DNA from 4 places in the Aminobacter aminovorans genome. Region 4 is predicted to be linked to each of the others. Evidence: predicted binding sites of a transcription regulator. Region 4 holds the regulator's gene; each other region holds the start of a gene.
What was found. Region 4 encodes PhoB, which activates phosphate uptake and scavenging genes when phosphate is short. Its sites were predicted from a motif close to TGTCATNNANCTGTCAT; they were not measured.
Positions count from the first base shown of each region.

Region 1: phnC (phosphonate ABC transporter ATP-binding protein) is a predicted target of PhoB. The motif match lies at 3,140-3,156, and genes of this name have one in related genera.
Region 2: DY201_RS16605 (bifunctional 2',3'-cyclic-nucleotide 2'-phosphodiesterase/3'-nucleotidase) is a predicted target of PhoB. The motif match lies at 1,629-1,645, and genes of this name have one in related genera.
Region 3: DY201_RS04400 (DUF2794 domain-containing protein) is a predicted target of PhoB. The motif match lies at 2,712-2,728, and genes of this name have one in related genera.

Region 1 is NZ_UFSM01000001.1:2,006,175-2,010,853, reverse strand. Features, by position in the region: gene gltS (sodium/glutamate symporter) at 1-1,137, opposite strand, end outside; gene DY201_RS09820 (Tim44 domain-containing protein) at 1,326-2,375, opposite strand; gene DY201_RS09815 (hypothetical protein) at 2,662-2,898, opposite strand; gene phnC (phosphonate ABC transporter ATP-binding protein) at 3,241-4,083, shown strand; gene phnD (phosphonate ABC transporter substrate-binding protein) at 4,175-4,679, shown strand, end outside.
Region 2 is NZ_UFSM01000001.1:3,371,511-3,376,189, forward strand. Features, by position in the region: gene DY201_RS16605 (bifunctional 2',3'-cyclic-nucleotide 2'-phosphodiesterase/3'-nucleotidase) at 1-1,536, opposite strand, end outside; gene DY201_RS16610 (Lrp/AsnC family transcriptional regulator) at 1,707-2,180, opposite strand; gene ald (alanine dehydrogenase) at 2,336-3,451, shown strand; gene DY201_RS16620 (outer membrane protein) at 3,896-4,679, shown strand, end outside.
Region 3 is NZ_UFSM01000001.1:907,352-912,030, forward strand. Features, by position in the region: gene DY201_RS04385 (DUF308 domain-containing protein) at 8-559, shown strand; gene DY201_RS04390 (histone deacetylase family protein) at 560-1,585, opposite strand; gene DY201_RS04395 (GNAT family N-acetyltransferase) at 1,582-2,100, opposite strand; gene DY201_RS04400 (DUF2794 domain-containing protein) at 2,248-2,634, opposite strand; gene DY201_RS04405 (DUF1223 domain-containing protein) at 3,020-3,793, opposite strand; gene DY201_RS04410 (ceramidase domain-containing protein) at 3,993-4,679, shown strand, end outside.
Region 4 is NZ_UFSM01000001.1:1,388,084-1,392,762, reverse strand. Features, by position in the region: gene xylF (D-xylose ABC transporter substrate-binding protein) at 1-869, opposite strand, end outside; gene DY201_RS06860 (ROK family protein) at 1,119-2,360, shown strand; gene phoB (phosphate regulon transcriptional regulator PhoB) at 2,390-3,079, opposite strand; gene phoU (phosphate signaling complex protein PhoU) at 3,178-3,882, opposite strand; gene pstB (phosphate ABC transporter ATP-binding protein PstB) at 3,922-4,679, opposite strand, start outside.

The DNA.
Region 1 (4,679 bases), 620 kb from region 4:
CAGGATGATGAAGGCGTTCGGTGACGGGCCATAATGCTTGGTCACCGCCGTCATCGACGCGATGGCGGTAGGCGTGGCGCCGAGCGAAAGGCCGGTAAAGCCCGCGCTCAGCACTGCCGCCTGGTAGTCCCTGCCCAGAAGCGGGAAAAGCACCACCAGGATGAAAGCCACAGCGAGCAGCGCCTGCATGGCGACGACGACCAGCAGCGGGCCGGCAACCCCGGCAAGCGTCCAGAGTTGCATGCTCATCAGCGACATGGCGAGGAAGGTCGAGAGCGAATAGTCAGAGATCAGCGACATTGCCGGCGAGCGCGACGGCCATGGCATGCGCGGAAAGATGTAGGGGATCGTGTTCGACAGGACGACCCCCATGATCAGGCAGGGCACGAACAGCGGCAGCTTCACGCCCATCGCCGTGACCGGGCCGTGAACCACATAGCCGAGCACCACGGCGACGTTGACCAGCAAAAGCGCCTGCATGAAGTTCGACTTGTCGATCGGTGCGCCCTCCGCCCGGGCGACAGCCGATTCCCCGTCGGGGCCGCTCGCGTTGGCGGTCAGCTTGCCACGCTCGATGAGGAACTTTGCCACCGGCCCGCCGAGGACGCTGGCGACGATCAGCCCAAGCGTCGCCGCAGCGGTGCCGACTTCAAGGGCGGTCGGAAAACCGTGCTCGGCCGCGATCGCCGGGGCCCAGGCAATCGTCGTGCCATGGCCGCCGACAAAGGCGATCGACCCCATGATGACGCCTGCAGCAGAGGGCAGGCCGAACAGCCAGGCTCCAAGCGTGCCGACGCCATTCTGCAGGAAGACGAAAAGTACCGTCAGCACGCACAACACCGCCAGCGCCCGCCCACCGACCAGCAGGTCGGCCAGCCGCGCATTGACGCCGACGGTGGCAAAGAAGATGACCAGCAGCCTGTCCCGCGTGGTCATCTCGAAGACGATCTCCGTGCCTGACAATTGGTAGAACGCCCAAACGGCCACGGCCGCGAGAAATCCGCCGGTGACCGGCTCTGGGATGTTGTAGTTGCGCAGGAACGCAATGTGACGGTTGAGCAGCACGCCGACGAAATAGACGACGATGCCAAGCGTGAGCGTCAGGAAATCTGGCGAAACGAGAACATTGTCGGCCATGGCCATCCGAGCTTCGCGTGCACACCCCAACGTAGGTGCCGGGTCGGATGATCCCGATCTCCCGAGCGCTCAACCTTGCCCAGAATAATTTCGAGAGCAATTGGATTTGCGACGCAACCGATAAGGCACCGCCCGAAACGGAAACGCCCGCGGGAAGACCGCGGGCGTTGTAATCAGCCTGAAACGGTTCAGGCGTCCTGGATCGCCGAGAGCTGCCAGTCGCCGCCATTCTGGCGCACGAAGGTCCACAGCTCGGTCGTCTCGGTCGGCTCGTTTTCGTCGCCGTCCACCACTTCGCCGGTCGTGCGGTTGCGGGTTACGTCGATCGACGAATAGTTCATCGCCGCCGTGGCGTAGTCGCGGTCGCCTTCGTTCCAGCTTTCGGCAATGTCGGCTTGCAGAAGCTGAACGTTGGTCACATCGTTGCGGACGCCGTTCTGCGCGTTGTCGGCTAGCTCTTCCGAGAGATACGACACCATTTCCGGCGTCACCAGACGGCGCAGCGCCTTGTGGTCCTCACGGCCGAACGCCTCCTGGACCTCGGTCAGCATGCGCTGGAAAGTATCGAGATCTTCGCCGGACACGGTGATGTCCTGGCTGACCGGCTGTTGCGGCGCGGCATTGGCGCGGCTGCCGCCGATGCTCGGAATGCTGAACGAACGGCTGACGCCATTGACCTTGCCGCCTTCGTCAGACGGGGCGGCATCGCGGTAGTTGAAGTTGCCGCCGCCCGAATTGAAGTTGCCGCCACCGGCGCCTGCGCCCGCCATAGCCGGACCGGCGTTGGACGCCTGCCGCGAGCGGAAGAAGCGCAGAGCGAGCCAGATAGCGCCGCCGATCAAAAGTATCTGCATCAGCATGCCGAACATGCCGGCTAGGCCGCCAAAGCCCTGGCCCATCATCATGCCGAGCAGGCCACCCATCAACAGGCCGCCGATCATCGCGCCGCCGAAGCCGCCGAAGAGGCCGGGGCGCTGCTGCATGGCAGCACCGGGGCGTGCGGCGCTGGTTGCGGCCGGATTGGCCGCCTGGCCGGTATTCGGGGTCATCGAGCGCTCGACCGGCGCGGTCGGCTGCGGTGCGGTGCGGGTCGGCGGTGCCGACTGAAAGGTGCGCGCTCCCCTGCTGCCGAAGCTGCCGCCGCGCCGTGCGTCGGCGTGGTCGACGGCCACCATCGAGAAGGCAAGAAACAGGCCCGCGAAGAGCGTGGCGAAGCGGGTCGTTCGGGACAATTTCATCAGCGGATCCTCAAAATGACGTCTGTCGTCATATAATGACTAACAACTGTAGTGTCAGGGTTTGGAGGTCAAGTTTTGGCAGAATCTTGCCAGATTCTGTCAAATCCTTGATTCGGCATGATTTTAGTCACCGGTAGACGGTCCATAGCCTTCCCGCGTCAGGGCCTAAGGCACGGCGAGGGGCACTTGAACAAAGCGTACCCCTGCGAATACCTGGTATCGAGATGCCGTTTCGCAACCGCTTCTCAGGCAGAGTCTGCTTCGCACACACCTTCCGCTGAGGCGGTCAGCGGCTGCCACCGTCGAACGGGATGCGCTTGAGCGTCGTCAGATCGATCTGTTCGATGCAGCGTACATTGATCGCCGCCGTCTTCTCGCCGCTCGGGCTGACACCCATGCCGAACGGAGCACAGCAGCAGTTCAAGCAAAGCATGTGGTCGACGACGTGCCTGTTGAAGCCGTAGGTCGCAAGACGCTCCGGCGGCGTGGTGACGGTCAGCTTGTCACGCGGCACGAACCACAACAGATAGCCATCGCACTTGCCGGCTCGTCCTCGACCTCGAACGAAACATTTACGCAGTGGCAGCTTCCCGCGGCCATAAGCCCTCTCGTCCTCGAGACTTGGGCGACTTAACGCCCCTCCTCCACCATCGTCAAACGAGCCGCAACAGCAGCTCGCGCTACGCTGGTTGAAGAGTGGGGATTCCGGAAAAGAGTGATATTTGCCCGCAAAAGCTGCATTTTCTGCATTCCGGCCTGTGCATCGTAACAAAACTGACATGGTCCCGACATTGCAGCTTCACGTCCCGGGTCTAGGCCGGTCCCAGACAAGGGCGAAAAAGCCCGCCGGGACAGGGAAGCCAAGATGCTCGAAATCCGCAACGTGACGCGCCGCTTCGGCAAGAATGTCGCCGTCAACGGCGTCAACCTCCAGATTCAGCAGGGCCAGATGGTCGGCATCATCGGCCGCTCCGGCGCCGGCAAGTCGACCCTGCTCAAGACCATTAATCGCCTGATCGATCCGAGCCAGGGCTCGATCGTCTTCGACGGCACCGAAGTATCGTCCCTGCGTGGCACCCAACTGCGCCGATGGCAGCGCGATTGCGCCATGATCTTCCAGCAGTTCAACCTGGTCCCGCGCCTCGACGTCTTGACCAACGTCCTGCTCGGCCGCCTCAACCATCGTTCGACAGCGCTCAACCTGCTTTCGATCTTCTCGCGTGAAGAACGCATCCGGGCGATCGCCGCCCTCGAGCGTCTCGACATCGCCCGCACCGCGCTCCAGCCAGCCGGTACGCTGTCGGGCGGCCAGCAGCAGCGCGTCGCCATCGCCCGTGCGCTGATGCAGGAGCCGAAGCTGATCCTCGCCGACGAGCCGATCGCCTCGCTCGACCCCCTCAATGCCAAGGTGGTGATGGATGCGCTGCGCGACATCAACCTGCGCGAAGGCATCACCGTCATCACCAACCTGCACACGCTCGACACCGCCCGCACCTACTGCAACCGCATCATCGGCATGCAGGGCGGCGCGGTGGTCTTCGACGGCGCGCCCGAAGACCTCACCATCGAGGCCGTCCGCCTCGTCTACGGTGCCGACGCGGATGGCGCCGAGATTTCCGAAGCCATCACTTCGACCAGCATCCGTCCGGTCAAGGTCAGGGTTCCCGTATCCGCCGCACATCTCGAACCGGCCTACGCCCCGGCCTGAGGCTGCTCGCGTTCGTCTCGCCCGCGTCAAGGGCCTGCAATCAGCAACCGCAATGACCCGGCATGCAGCCGGGCCGAACTGGAGACATGTCATGTTCAAGAAAGCACTTCTCAGTGCCGCCTCGCTCGCCGTGCTGGCGATCGGTTCGGCCAATGCAGCCGACCTCAAGGAATTCCGCATCGGCCTGATCGGCGGCGAGAACGAAGCCGACCGCCTGCGCAACTTCCAGTGCCTCGTCGACCAGCTGCCCAAGGCCATCGGCGTCGAGAAGGTCGCGCTGTTCCCCGCCGCCGACTATGACGGCACCATCCAGGGCCTGCTCGGCGGCACGCTCGACTACGCCGAGCTCGGCGCATCGGGCTACGCCAAGATCTACCTGCAGAACAAGGACGCGGTCGAGCCGATCCTGACCACCGTCCAGACCGACGGCGCCACCGGCTACTACACGATCATGGTCGCCAAGAAGGATTCGGGCATCACCAAGCTCGAAGACCTCAAGGGCAAGAAGCTCGGCTTCGCCGACCCAGACTCGACCTCGGGCTACCTGATCCCGGTCACCTCGCTGCCCAAGGATCTCGGCGGCGTTGCCGTCAAGG
Region 2 (4,679 bases), 2.0 Mb from region 4:
GACGTCGAAATTGTAGGACGGGAAGTCGGGATTGATCAGCACCTGGTCGGCCTTGCCTGGTTCAATCTTGTTGAAGATGCCGGCCGACATCTCCAGCCATTCCTTGACCTGGGCGCCGGTCACCGCCACCGCCTGCACCGTATTGGGGTAAAGATAGAGGTCGGCGACGTTCTTGATCGCGACGGCGCCGGCCGGAACGTCGGTGTAGTAGTCCGGCCCGCCACGCCCGCCCGACTTGAAAGGAGCCGCGGCCGAGAGAACCGGCAGCTCCTTATGCTCGGTGTCCTTGAGCATGTCCTTGATGTACCAGATCTGTGCCTGGCTCACGATCTGGACCGAGGGGTCGTCGGCAACCAGCGCGAAATAGGAATAGAGCGGCGCCGACGTCTTGCCGACGGGCGTGCGCACATAGGCGAGCGTCGCTTCATGCTCCTCCTTCGCGGCTGCCTCGACCGCGGGCTTGCTCTCCACCGTCGGCACCACCTTCTTGTCGACGCGCTTGGAGATCGGACGCGCCTCGCTGGTCGAGCTGACCACTTTCCAGGCATTGCCATCGCGCTCGAGCAACAGGTCGATCAGGCCGAGATGCGAGCCCCAGAAGCCGCCCATCACACCCGGCTTGCCGTTGATCGTACCCTTGGCGTTGTCGAGGCCCTCCACCTTGTCGAACTTCGGTCCGGGAAAGTCGAGATGGCTGTGACCGGTGACGATCGCATCGATACCGTCGACGCCGGCAAGCAGGATGGAGGCGTTTTCGAGATTTTCGGCGGCCTGCGGCGTTCCCATGCCGGAGTGCGAGAGCGCGATGACGATGTCGGCGCCCTGCTCGCGGATCTCAGGCACCCAGGCCTGGGCTGCCTTGACGATGTCGCGGGTCATCGCCTTGCCGTGCAAATGGCGCGAATCCCAGGTCATCACCTGGGGCGGCACGAAGCCGATCAGGCCGATGCGGATCGGATGCTCGGCGCCTGAGCCATCCTTCACCTTCTTGTCGAGGATCACATAGGGCTTGAGGAACAACTCGTCCTTGGTCGCGTCAGCCGCCAGTTCGCCCTTTGTCAGGTTGGAGCAGACGACGGGGAAGTTTGCGCCGGCGAGGACCTTGAACATGTAGTCGAGGCCATAGTTGAACTCGTGGTTGCCCAGCGTCGAGCAATCATAGCCCAGCGTGTTCATCGCCTTGATGATTGGATGGACGTCGCCATCCTTCATGCCGCGCTGATAGGCCATGTAGTCGCCCATCGGATTGCCCTGCAGGAAATCGCCATTGTCGACCAGGATCGAGTTGGCGGCTTCAGCGCGGATGGCGTCGATGATCGAAGCCGTGCGTGCAACGCCCATCGTGTCGTTCGGCTTGTCGGCATAGTAGTCATAGGGAAACACATGGACGTGCAGGTCGGTGGTTTCCATGATGCGGAGATGCGCCTGATTTGCCTGGGCGCGTGCCGAAAAGGGATGGAGCATCACAAGTGCACCCGCTGCAGCCGATCCCGCTAGGAAAGAACGACGAGAAACAGGTTGATTCACGTTGGACATTTTCATTCTCCAGGAAATGAACTGACAGTATTTAGCCGGCGTCCCAAAGATCAAATGTCGCGCCAAAATTCACACGAGTCCAGCCGACTCGTATGACAGCCTCGCGACATCACTCGGGGAATGGATTGGTCCAGCGCGATGCCGCCCATTTCGGCCTGGTTTGTTTCTGCTCAGAGCAGATCCGGCCTTATTCCCATAACGGTGCGATCGACGATCTCGCGCAGGGCGAAGGATGAATTGATCTTGGTGACATGCGGCATCGCCGACAGCCACTCCTTGTGGATGCGCTCGTAGTCGGGCAGATCGCGGGCCGCGATGCGAAGGATGTAATCATACTCACCCGACATCAGATGGCATGACAGGATGTTGGGACAACGCTTCACCGCGACCTCGAAATCCGAAAGCGTCTTCTCGAATTGCCCCGACAGCGAAATGTGGACGATCACCGTCATCTGGTGACCGAGCGCGACATTCGAGAGACGGGCGTGATAGCCACTGATGATGCCCGACTTCTCGAGATTGTCGAGGCGCCGCGAGCACGCCGACTGCGACAGCCCGATCTTTTCGGCCAACGCCGCGTTGGGCATCCGCCCATCCTTCTGAAGTGCGTCCAGAATGGCGATATCGATCCTGTCCAACGGCATTCTTCGAATTTCCTTCGATAATACAGAGGATAGGCGCAAAAATTATCGAACAACCCATGGTGGCGCAACCGTTTTCGCAAACATATTCGGAACGATTCGTGATTGACTTCGTCATTAGGGAGAGATGGCCAAAATGGCTGCGGAGGAGCAGGAAGATGCGCGTAGGTTGTCCCAAGGAAATCAAGAATCATGAGTACCGTGTCGGTCTGACGCCCGGTTCGGTTCGCGAATATGTCGCCCACGGCCACGAGGTCTTGGTCGAAACCGGCGCCGGCTCAGGAATTGGCGCCGACGACAATGCATATCGCGCCGCCGGTGCCCAGATAGCCAAAACCGCCGAGGAGGTCTTTACCCGCTCCGACATGATCGTGAAGGTCAAGGAACCGCAACCCAGGGAATGGGCACAACTGCGCGACGGCCAGATCCTCTATACATATCTGCATCTTGCACCCGATCTGGAACAGACCAAGGGATTGCTTGGCTCTGGCGTCACCGCAGTCGCCTATGAGACGGTGACCGATGAGCGCGGCGGGCTGCCGCTGCTGGCGCCGATGTCCGAGGTTGCCGGGCGCCTGGCAATCCAGGCGGGTGCGACGGCGCTGCAGAAGGCTCATGGCGGCCGCGGCGTGCTGCTCGGCGGCGTGCCGGGCGTGCTGCCGGGCAAGGTCGCGGTCATCGGCGGCGGCGTCGTCGGTCTGCATGCCGCACGGATGGCGGCCGGGCTCGGCGCCGACGTCAGCATCATCGACCGCTCGATTCCGCGCCTGCGCCAGCTCGACGATCTGTTCGCCGGCCGGGTCCACACGCGCTATTCGACGGTCGAGGCTCTAGAAGAAGAATGCTTCTCGGCCGACCTCATCATCGGTGCCGTGCTCATTCCAGGCGCTGCCGCGCCCAAGCTGGTCAGCCGCGAAATGCTGTCAGGCATGAAGAAGGGCGCGGTCCTTGTCGATGTCGCCATCGACCAGGGCGGTTGCTTCGAAACCTCGCAAGCCACCACTCATGCCGATCCGACCTACGAGGTCAACGGCATCATCCACTATTGCGTCGCCAACATGCCGGGAGCTGTGCCGGTCACGTCGGCGCACGCACTCAACAACGCCACGCTGCACTATGGCCTGGCGCTTGCCGACCGCGGCCTCAAGGCATTGGCCGATGAACCGCATCTGCGCAACGGCCTCAACGTCCACCGTGGCCGGATTACCAATCGCGCCGTCGCCGAAGCGCTCGGCTACGAGATGACCGAAGCCAAGTCGGCTCTGGCCGCCTGATTCTTTCGGGAAGGAATCAAGCGCCCGCCGCAGCGATGCGGCGGGCTTTTTCTCGCCCGTAGAGCCCTCGCCCGCACCGCCTCCGCAGGATACTACCAAAAATAGTCTGCGCGTCGGCACGGATTTACCCGCACGTGACATCTTCGCTGCATCAAACGCAACGCAAGCGTGCCATGACTGCCTGGGGCCGCAATATGGACGTTCGCAAGACCTTGGAAATCCCCTCTTCCCGGACAAGCCGGGCAGCGGCGTTGGCTTTCGGCGACAAAGGCCGCCGTACAACAGCAAGTTTTGCTGCCAAGCCATTGGTGCATGAGGACAATTCCTGGTCCAGACGTTCATGCTGGGAAGCTAAATTGCCTGTGGGTGTGACATTTTAGTTGCACTGCAAGCAACCTGGGCGTGCTATCAAGGCGACATTGGGTAAGGTTGGGGTAGTAAATTATGACATTTGGTAAGACTTGGCAGGCGCTGTTGCTTGGCGCTGTGTCGGCCGTTGCAATCAACTCGGCATCCTTTGCCGCTGATTCAGTGGCGGAAGCACCGGCGGCAGGCTTCAACTGGAGCGGTGTCTATGTCGGCTTCGGTGGCGGCGTCGGTGCCGTCAAGCATGGCCTGGAGATTGCAAATCCAAACGGTCCGGAGCGCATCGGCCTGCCCGACCTCGGTGGCGGCGGCGTCTTCGGTGAAGTGACGGTCGGCTACGACTACATGGTGTCGGACCGGTTCCTGCTCGGCGCATTTGCCGATGGCCATTTCGGCAATATCGGCCTTTCGCTCGAGGCTGATGGCGGTTTTGCCGACGCAACGCTCAACAACACCTACGGCTTCGATGTCGCCGCACGCGCCGGCTATCTTCTGACGCCGACGACGCTTGGCTATGTGCTCGGCGGTTACAGCTGGCAGCAGTTCAAGCTCGACGGCTCGATCGTCGGCACGCCTTTCGAGTTCGACGAAAGCCGAAGCGGCTATGTGCTCGGCGTCGGCCTTGAAACCGTGGTCAGCGGCAACTGGACCCTCAAGTCCGAATATCGCTACGCCAACTATGGCAATGACACTGTCGTCGACCTGGGCGGCACCGGCCTGCTCAACGTCGCGCCGACCACCCACACCTTCCATGTCGGCGCCAACTACCGCTTCGGCGGTCAGAATGGCGGCGGCACGTCATTCGCAGCACCCGCCTATAGCTGGACCGGCTTTTACGTCGGCGGCGCGCTCGGCGCAGGCG
Region 3 (4,679 bases), 480 kb from region 4:
CAGGGGCATGGCCGAGGGCAAGACCAAGGGGTTCGACGCGACGCTGACCGCGTTGCGGGGAGTTCTGATTGCGGCGGCGGCATTGGTCGCATTCTTCTATCCGTCCCAGGCGGTGCAATTGCTGGTACTGGTCGGCGGCGGGCTGCTGCTCGTCGATGGCATCCTGGGTCTGGTGACGCTCGACCGCTCGCCGCCACGCACGACCGGCCAGACGCTCGGGCTGATCCGCAACCTGCTGTCGATCGCCGCGGGCGCCATCGTCATCGCCAGCGGCCTGTTGACCAGCATCTTCACCTTGTCGGCGCTGACGTGGATCGTCGGCCTGCTGGCGCTGCTCGTCGGCCTGATCGAGATGGCATCGAGCTTCCTCGACAGCGAGCGGCAGACGCGGCTGTGGCCGACGCTTGTCGGCGGCGCGGTCTATGCCGCCTTCGGCCTGGCATTGATGTTCGTGCCGCTCTCGAGCGCCGAAACACTGTTGCGCATCGCCATGATCCTGATGCTCGCCTACGCGCTGCTGCTGTTCTACCGCGCCTGGAGCATTCGTGCGGCGCGTTGATCAGCGCGCGTCAGCGAAACCCGTCAGGAAGGCGGTCAGGTTGTCGCCGAGCGCGTCGCAGAGATAGCCGCCTTCCTGGACGATGACAGTCGGTAGGCCGAGCCGGGCTATCGCTTCGGCGATGCGGGCAAAGCCCGGCGTGGTCACCGACAGGCCGCCAAATGGATCGCCCTCGAAGGCATCGAGCCCGATGGCCACGACGAGCGCGTCAGGCGCGAAAGCCTGGATGCGGCTGATAGCGTGGTCCAGGGCTTCGAGGAATTCGACATCGCCTGACTTGCGCGGCAAGGGCAGGTTAAGATTGTAGCCGAGACCGGCAGCCTCGCCGCGTTCGTCGGCATGGCCCCAGAAGAACGGATAGAAGCGGCTCGGGTCGGCATGCAGCGACACGGTCAACACGTCCGATCTGGCGTAGAAGATGCCTTGCGTGCCGTTGCCGTGATGAAGATCGACGTCGAGGATGGCGACGCGCGACGCCGTCGACCGCAGCCGCTGGGCGGCGATGGCCGAATTGTTGAAGAAGCAGAAGCCGCCGGCAACGTCGGAAAAGGCGTGATGGCCAGGCGGACGGCACAACGCATAGGCCGCCGGCTCGCCCGACAGCACCGCCTCGGCTGCGGCGACCGCGCTCCGGGCGCTCCAACAGGCGCTGTCGAAGGTTTCGGCGGAGATCGGACAGGCGGTATCGGCCATGTGGTAGCCGGCCTGGCCGGCAGCGCCGGCGGGGTAGCTGCCATTGCGGGTAAAGGGATGGATGTTGGGAATGACCTCGGCGGAAGCCCCTTCCATGCGCTGCCAGCGTTCGAAGATATGGGTCAGGAACTCGATATATTCGGGCGAGTGGATTGCCGCGATCGGGGCGAGGCCGTAATTGGCCGGACGGTGGATCGCCGAGCCGGCCGCGCGGGCTCCCGCAAGCAGGCGCTCGACGCGTTCGGGCTGCTCCGGATTGGGCTTTTGCATTCCCATCGACAGAAATGCCTTGGGATCGTGGCGCTTCTGTTCCTCGGCATAAAAGGTCTTCATGTCGGCTCCCCCGTCGTTTCGCTCAGCGCTGCGAATGTCGGTCCGCTGGCAATGTAGGATCTCTGGTCGCTCGTCCATTCAAAGCCGAGCCTCACATAGAAGGGATGCGCCCGGGCGTTGTCGTCATCGACCGCCAGGCGCATGTAGACGCCGCCTCCGTTCAGGCAATGCCTGGCGACATGGCGCAAAAGCCGTTCGCCGACGCCGAGGCTGCGGAACCGCTGGTCGACGAACAGGTCCTGCACAAAGACCCCTGGTCGACCATACCAGGTCGAGAAGACGGGAAAGAACAGGCACATGCCGGCGAAAACGCCGTCCACTTCGGCAATGACCGCCTCGAAGGCCGGCTTTTCGCCAAAACCGAAGCGCCTGATGTCGTCTTCGGTGCAGGCGACGCCGTCGGCCTCGCCGACATGCGCGGCAAGGCCGATGATCGCCTTCATCAGCAACGGCGAGTCGTCTGCGGTCGCTGGCCGGATAGCGATGCCGGCTGGCTCGGTCCTTTTGGTGTCCATAGGTGCATTCCGCATTCAGTCGCGGAATTGATAGCATCCGGGCAAGGGGTGGGGAGGGGGAATAAGCCTCTGGCGCAAGCATCGCGGCATCATGGCCCGATACGTCGCAAAGCATTGTTGCTGGCGCTTGGTGCCGGTCGATGCGGCCTAGGCTTCCACCACCTTCAGGCGCTTGTCGAAGACGCCGAGGACACGGGCCAGTTCGTGGCCGCGCTTTAGGATCAGACCGCCGGCGGCAATGACCGAGAAGGCGCCCTGCTTGCGGGCGAGCTTGGGATCCTTGACGATCTGGAACAGCGGGGTTTCGCTGGTGCGACGAAAAACCGAAAAGACGGCGCGGTCGCTGAGATGGTCGATGGCGTAGTCGCGCCACTCATTGGCGGCGACCATGCGTCCGTAGAGCCTGAGAATCTGGTCGAGTTCCCGTCTCTCGAATGCCACAGGGAGGTCTTGGCGCTCCCTGCGGGCCTCATGGAGCGGGATCAAAACTGCGGATGTCTCGCCATCCTCCGCCCCAGCAGCGCGATCAGTCATCAATCGTTCCCTTGCAGAACATGACCTCGGCTAAAGAATCGCGCATTCGCACCCGAATTGCAACCCGGAACGGCGAAGCAACAGCTGTATGAAGAGTGTAAGGTAGCTTGCCGTAGCGGTAACGTTTGCGAGACAGACTGTCGGAATTGGTGATGACTCGCCACATTCCTGCCGTTTTTTATCCGCGCTGACGCCCCATTGTCCGACGAATTTACCCTCGTTGCCTGAGACGGTTCGGTCCGGCACCGGCTCGTAAACCCCAAGCCCCCCGCCCACGGGCTAGAGTCGGATCGAACCAACCTCGGTTCCTTTTCAGGACGAGGTGCGACGATCCCAAAATCTGAAGCCGACGTCTGGCCAAAAGCCTGCGTCGGCTTTTTTGCTGCTACAGCGCCTTGGACGGCTTGCGCACCACTGCCGCGCCGAGAATTGGGCCGGGCACGCCGTCCTTGCCGACAGCCTGCAACAGCACGGCGCAGCCACCCTTCTTTTCCACTTCGCTCTTGGGCAGCTCGAACCGTTGCATCTGGCCGTGCCACATGCCGGCGGTGTGCAGGTCGGTCACGGCATTCCAATAGGTGACGCTGCGGCCCTTGTTTTCGCCCTTCTGCAGGTCGACCATCTGCGGTGGCTGATAATGCACGATCACGACATGGGCGGGACTGGCTGGGCCGGCGGCAGCGCCGACCTCGATGGTGAAGGTATCACCATTATCGGTGACTTTGAGGTCGACATTCATGCCCTGGCCGGTCTCGGAAAGCTTGTCGAGCGCGCCGGTGACGTCCGCGCTCTTGGCGCCATTGACGTGGGTACGGCCATTGATGACGGCCTGGGGCGTGTAGACCGAGCGCGCGCCAAAAGCGCGCATATAGGCATATTGGCGTTCGGTGTTGTCGTTGCTGCCAAGCTTGTCCTGCCAGCCGAGGTAATCCCAGTAGGTGACGTGATAGGCGAGCGCGACCATGTCGTCCTGGGCGGCGAATTTGGCAAACAACTCGTCGGCCGGCGGACAGGAATTGCAGCCCTGGCTGGTGAAGAGTTCTATGACGCCGATCGGGCGCACGGGTGCCTTGGTTGTCGAGTCGGCATGCGTTGCGCCGGTAAACCCGGCAAGGGCCAGCGCCACGGCTGCCAGCCGAAAATATCTGCGAAACTCCATGACCGATCCAGATCCTCAGCCGGCGAAACCGGCTTTTTTGTAGTGCTGAAATATGTGGCAGAAGCCTCATTCAACGGGAAGTCACGTTGCGGTGAAATTTTCAACAAGTGGCGTTTCCGCTACGTCAGCCTGTCGGGACAAATTACCATTATGCAAATTGCTTGGCGGCGGTAGAATTGGGCTCTGGTGAGGCAAGGTGATGCTGGAACAGTTCAGCCAACATCTCGATCTCTATTGCGAACGCACTGACATCGGTCTTTGGGCCGAGCCGTTCAATGCCGCAAGCAACATCGCCTTTTTCGCTGCTGGCCTTTGGGGTGTCTACGAGGCGCGGCGGCGCAATGCAGGTACGTTCGCCGAGGTTCTGGGCTGGTGGGTGGTGGCGATCGGCATCGGCTCGACGCTGTTCCACACCTTTGCCAACGAGGCGACCAAATGGGGCGACATCGTTCCGATCGCCGGTTTCACGCTGGTCTATTCGTTGTTCAACCTGCGTCGCTTTGCCGGCATGGCATGGCCCAAGGCGCTGCTGATCTTCTTCGGTTTCTACATCGCTGTCGGGTTCGTCACCTACATGGTGCCCGACTGGCTGCGCGTCGCCTCCAACGGCACCACCGGCTACCTGCCGCCGTTCCTGGCGCTGATCTTTTTCGGCTGCGTGGTCATCGCCAGTGGCAGTCGCGCCGGCTGGTATAACATTGCCGCGGCCATGATCTTCCTGGCTGCCGTCACCTGCCGGGTCATGGACCCCCTGGTCTGCGATGCACTGCCCATCGGCACGCATTTCATGTGGCATATGCTCGACGGGCTGATGCTCGGCGTGTTGCTTGCCGCGACGACGCGCTACGGCACGCCGCGCGCAGGACAGGTACGTCGCGAAAATCCC
Region 4 (4,679 bases):
ATCTCTTCCATCTTCTTGCCATCGGCGAGCTGCGAGGCGATTTCGGCCGCGCTCTTGCCGAGTTCGCGCGCATCCTTCCAGACCGAAACGGTCTGGGTGCCGAGCGCGATGCGGTTCAGCGCGGCATGGTCGCCGTCCTGGCCGGAAACCGGCACCGAGCCGGCAAGGCCCTGTGCCTGGAGCGCTGCGATGGCGCCGCCGGCGGTACCGTCGTTAGAAGCCACGACCGCATCGATCTTGTTGTCGTTGGCGGTGAGGAACTGCTCCATGTTCTTCTGGGCGTTGGCCGGCAGCCAGCCGTCAGTATAAGCTTCGCCGACATTCTTGATCTTGCCGGCGTCGACGGCTTCCTTGAGCACTTCCATCTGGCCGGCGAACAGGAAGTCGGCGTTCGGATCTGCACCGCTGCCCTTGATGAAGACGTAGTTGCCTTCAGGCTTGGCGGCGAACACGCCCTTGGCCTGCATGCGTCCGACTTCCTTGTTGTCGAAGGTCAGGTAGAACGCGTCCTTGTTCTCGATCAGGCGGTCGTAGCCGACAACAGGAATGCCTTCGGCGACGGCCTTGTCGACGGCCGGTCCGATGGCCGAGGCGTCCTGAGCGAGGATGATCAGGGCGTTGGCGCCCTGCGAGATCAGGCTCTCGACGTCGGTCAGCTGCTTGGCCGGCGACGACTGCGCGTCAGCCGAAATGTACTTGTCGCCGGCGGCCTCGATGGCGGCCTTCATGGCGGCTTCATCGGTCTTCCAGCGCTCTTCCTGGAAGTTCGACCAGGAGACACCGATGACCTTGTCCTTTGCCGAAGCCCCTGCCGTAAGCGACAGAGTCATGGCAACACCCGCCAGGATGGCGGTGGTAAACTTTTTCATTATTTCCTCCCTGCGCCCAATGGGCGCGCCTACTTCGCGATAGCCCTTGGAGAAGCTCTTTTTTTCGAGCCTCGAAAAAATACTGACGCAATGGCCCGTCACTGTCAACATGGTTTCGCGTGGGATCTCTATTTTTTTCGAGGATCGAAATAAATAGAGACAATTGGCGTGGGCTCTGTCACAATCGCTTGGCGCGTAAGGGACTGCCGCTTAAGAAGGGCAGCGCTTCGCCGGGAGGAAGACGAGCACATGTCGGTCGGCATACGTCACGACGATCTGAGACGGCGCAACCGCGCCATGGTTATATCCGCTGTTCGCCGTGCCAGCCAGCCGTCGCGCACCGAAATCGCCGCCACCACCGGCCTCAGCCACTCGACGATCTCGACGATTTCCTCCGATCTCATATCGGAAGGCATCCTTGCTGAAGCCAAGGTCAGCGAGCCGGTTTCGATGAAGCGGGGCCGGCCGCAGGTTGGGCTGATGCTCGAACCCAATGCCGCGTCGATCGTTGCCATCGTGCTCTCGCTCAACAGCCTGTCGGCCGCCGTCATCGACTATGCCGGCAACACGACCGCAGAGGAAACGAAGCGGCTGGTGACCCAGAAGATGACCGCGGAGGCATTGCTCGACGAGTGCAGCGCCATGATCCGCCGCCTGATCGACGATGCTGCTGCTTCCGGCGGGCCGGTGCTGCGCATCGCCATGGCTGTCCAGGGCATCACCGATGCCGCTTCGCGCAAGCTGTTGTGGTCGCCGATCACCGAGCATGACGACCTGCCTTTCGCCGACCGGTTCGAGAAGGAATTCGGCGTACCGGTGTCGGTCGAAAACGATTGCAACATGATCGCCGAAGCGCTGCGTTGGCGCGACCCGGTGCGCTATCGCGACGATTTCATCGCCATCCTTCTGTCGCACGGCATCGGCATGGGCCTGGTCGTCAAGGGCGAGCTGTTTACCGGCACGCAATCGTCGGGCGCAGAGTTCGGCCACATGGTCCACCGACCGGACGGCGCGCTCTGCCGCTGCGGCCGCCGCGGCTGCATCGAGGCTTATGCCGGCAACTACGCCATCTGGCGCAACGCCAGAATTGGCGACGAGAATGCCGAGCCTCTGGCCGACCTGTCCGACGACGACATCAGAGCGATTGCCGACGCCGCCCGCGACCATGACGGTCCCGAGCGCGAGGCCTTCCGCAAGGCCGGTGAGGCGATCGGCTTCGGTTTAGGCTCGATGTTCGCCTTGTTCGACCCCGCCCCCCTCGCCTTCGTCGGCGTCGGCGCAACGGCCTTCGACATCATGGAGCCGCATGTACGCGCAGCCATCGCCAAGACGGCAGGCGGGCTGCACTCGAAAGCGATCTCGTTCGACACCGAACCCAACGAGGTTCCGCTCAAGCGGGAAGGCGCGATGATGCGCGCCCTGCTTGCCGTCGATCAGGAGATCTTTGCCGCAGGCACCGCCCCACGCCGCGCCGATACCGACGGCGCCTAGCCTGGGGCGAAACGGACAAGGCGTGGTCTCTAGTCTTCGCGGATCGCGTAGCCGGCACCGCGGATGGTGCGGATCACGTCGGGCATGCGGCCGTTGTTGACCGCCTTGCGCAGGCGTCCGACATGGACGTCGACGGTGCGCTCGTCGATGTAGATCGTCTCGCCCCAGACATTGTCGAGCAACTGGCTGCGTGAGAACACCCGGCCCGGATGCCGCATCATGAATTCGAGCAGGCGGAACTCGGTCGGGCCGAGCTTGATCTCGCTCTTCTTGCGGTAGACCCGATGCGACTCGCGGTCGAGCATGATGTCGCCGACCTTGAGCACCGACGACAGCACCTCGGGCTTGGCCCGGCGAAGCAGCGCCTTGACGCGCGCCATGAACTCCGGCGTCGAGAACGGTTTGACCAGATAGTCGTCGGCGCCGGTCGAAAGCCCGCGCACGCGGTCGCTCTCTTCGCCGCGCGCGGTCAGCATGATGATCGGCAGGCGTTCGGTGTCTGGCCGCATCCTGAGCCGGCGGCACAGTTCGATGCCTGACAGCGCCGGCACCATCCAGTCGAGCACCAGAAGATCGGGCACGTTTTCCTGGAGCCGGATCTCGGCCTCGTCGCCACGCGTGACGACCTCGACCTGGTAACCTTCGGATTCGAGATTGTAGCGAAGCAGCACGCCCAGCGGCTCTTCGTCTTCGACGACCATGACCTTGGGAGCGATCATCGGCTATACCTTGTCCTGGCGCATGGTCGCTTCCGGACCATACGCTGATTTAACCTATGCAGCGCCCCCGCGCCAAACGCATGCGGTTGCGGAAATGCTCAGGCCGGAACCGTCGTCGTGGTCTCGTCGACCTTGGGCCGGTTCAGCGGCAGCTGCGTACCTGTCACGACGAAATAGGCGTTCTCGGCGATGTTGGTGACATGGTCGCCGATACGCTCGAGATTCTTGGCGCAGAACAGCAGATGCGTGCAGGCCGTGATGTTGCGCGGATCTTCCATCATGTAGGTCAGGAGTTCGCGGAACACGGCGGTGTACTGGATGTCGATCTTCTGGTCGTCGGCGCGCAGATCCTTCAGGCCCTCGGCCTGGCGCGCGACATAGAGATCGACGACGCCGCGAACCTGGCCGAGCACCAGTTGCGCCATCGCGTCGATCGAATGCGAGAGGTTGCGCGGCGTCGGCGACTGGCCGACGGCGCCTACACGCTTGGCGATGTTCTTGGCAAGGTCGCCGATGCGCTCGAGATCGCCCGCCATGCGGATTGCGCCGACGACGGCGCGCAGGTCCTGCGCCATCGGCTGGCGCTTGGCGATCAGCGTGATCGCCGAATTGTCGAGATCGCGCTGCTTGGCATCCATGATCGTGTCATCGGCAACGACGTTCTGCGCCAGCGCCTGGTCGGACGACAGAAGCGCGCGGATGGCGCCTGCCACCATCGCGCCGGCGAGATCGCCCATGTCGCGGATGAGCTGGTCGACGTGCTGGAGTTCCTCGTCAAAGGACCGGACTGTATGTTCGCCCATGATTTCTTCCTCGTCTCGTGTGCGGCGGCGCAAACTCACTCAGCCGAAGCGGCCGGTAATGTAGTCCTGCGTCCGCTTGTCGTCGGGGTTGGTGAACATCTTGTCGGTCGGGCCTTCCTCGACGAGATAGCCGAGATGGAACATCGCCGTACGCTGCGACACGCGTGCCGCCTGCTGCATCGAGTGGGTGACGATGACGATCGTGTAGTTCTCGCGCAGTTCGTCGATCAGCTCTTCGACCTTCGCGGTAGCGATCGGATCGAGCGCCGAGCAGGGCTCGTCCATCAGGATCACCTCGGGGGAGACGGCGATGGCGCGCGCGATGCACAGCCGCTGCTGCTGGCCGCCCGACAGGCCAGTGCCTGGCTCGTTGAGGCGGTCCTTGGCCTCGTTCCACAGGGCGGCTTTCTGCAGGCTCTTCTCAACGATAATGTCGAGCTCGGCCTTGTTCTTGGCAAGGCCATGGATACGCGGGCCATAAGCGACATTTTCGTAGATCGACTTCGGGAACGGGTTCGGCTTCTGGAACACCATGCCGACACGGGCACGCAGTTCGACCACGTCGATCTTGGGATCGTAGATGTCTTCGTTGTCGAGAGTGATCTTGCCGCCGACGCTGGCGCTGTCGATGGTGTCGTTCATCCGGTTGAGGCAGCGCAGGAATGTCGACTTGCCACACCCCGACGGGCCGATCAGTGCCGTCACCTGGTTCTGGCGGACATCGAGGTCGACGCCGAACAGCGCTTGCTTGTCGCCATAGTGCACTGTCACCTTGTCGCCGCGCATCTTGATGATTT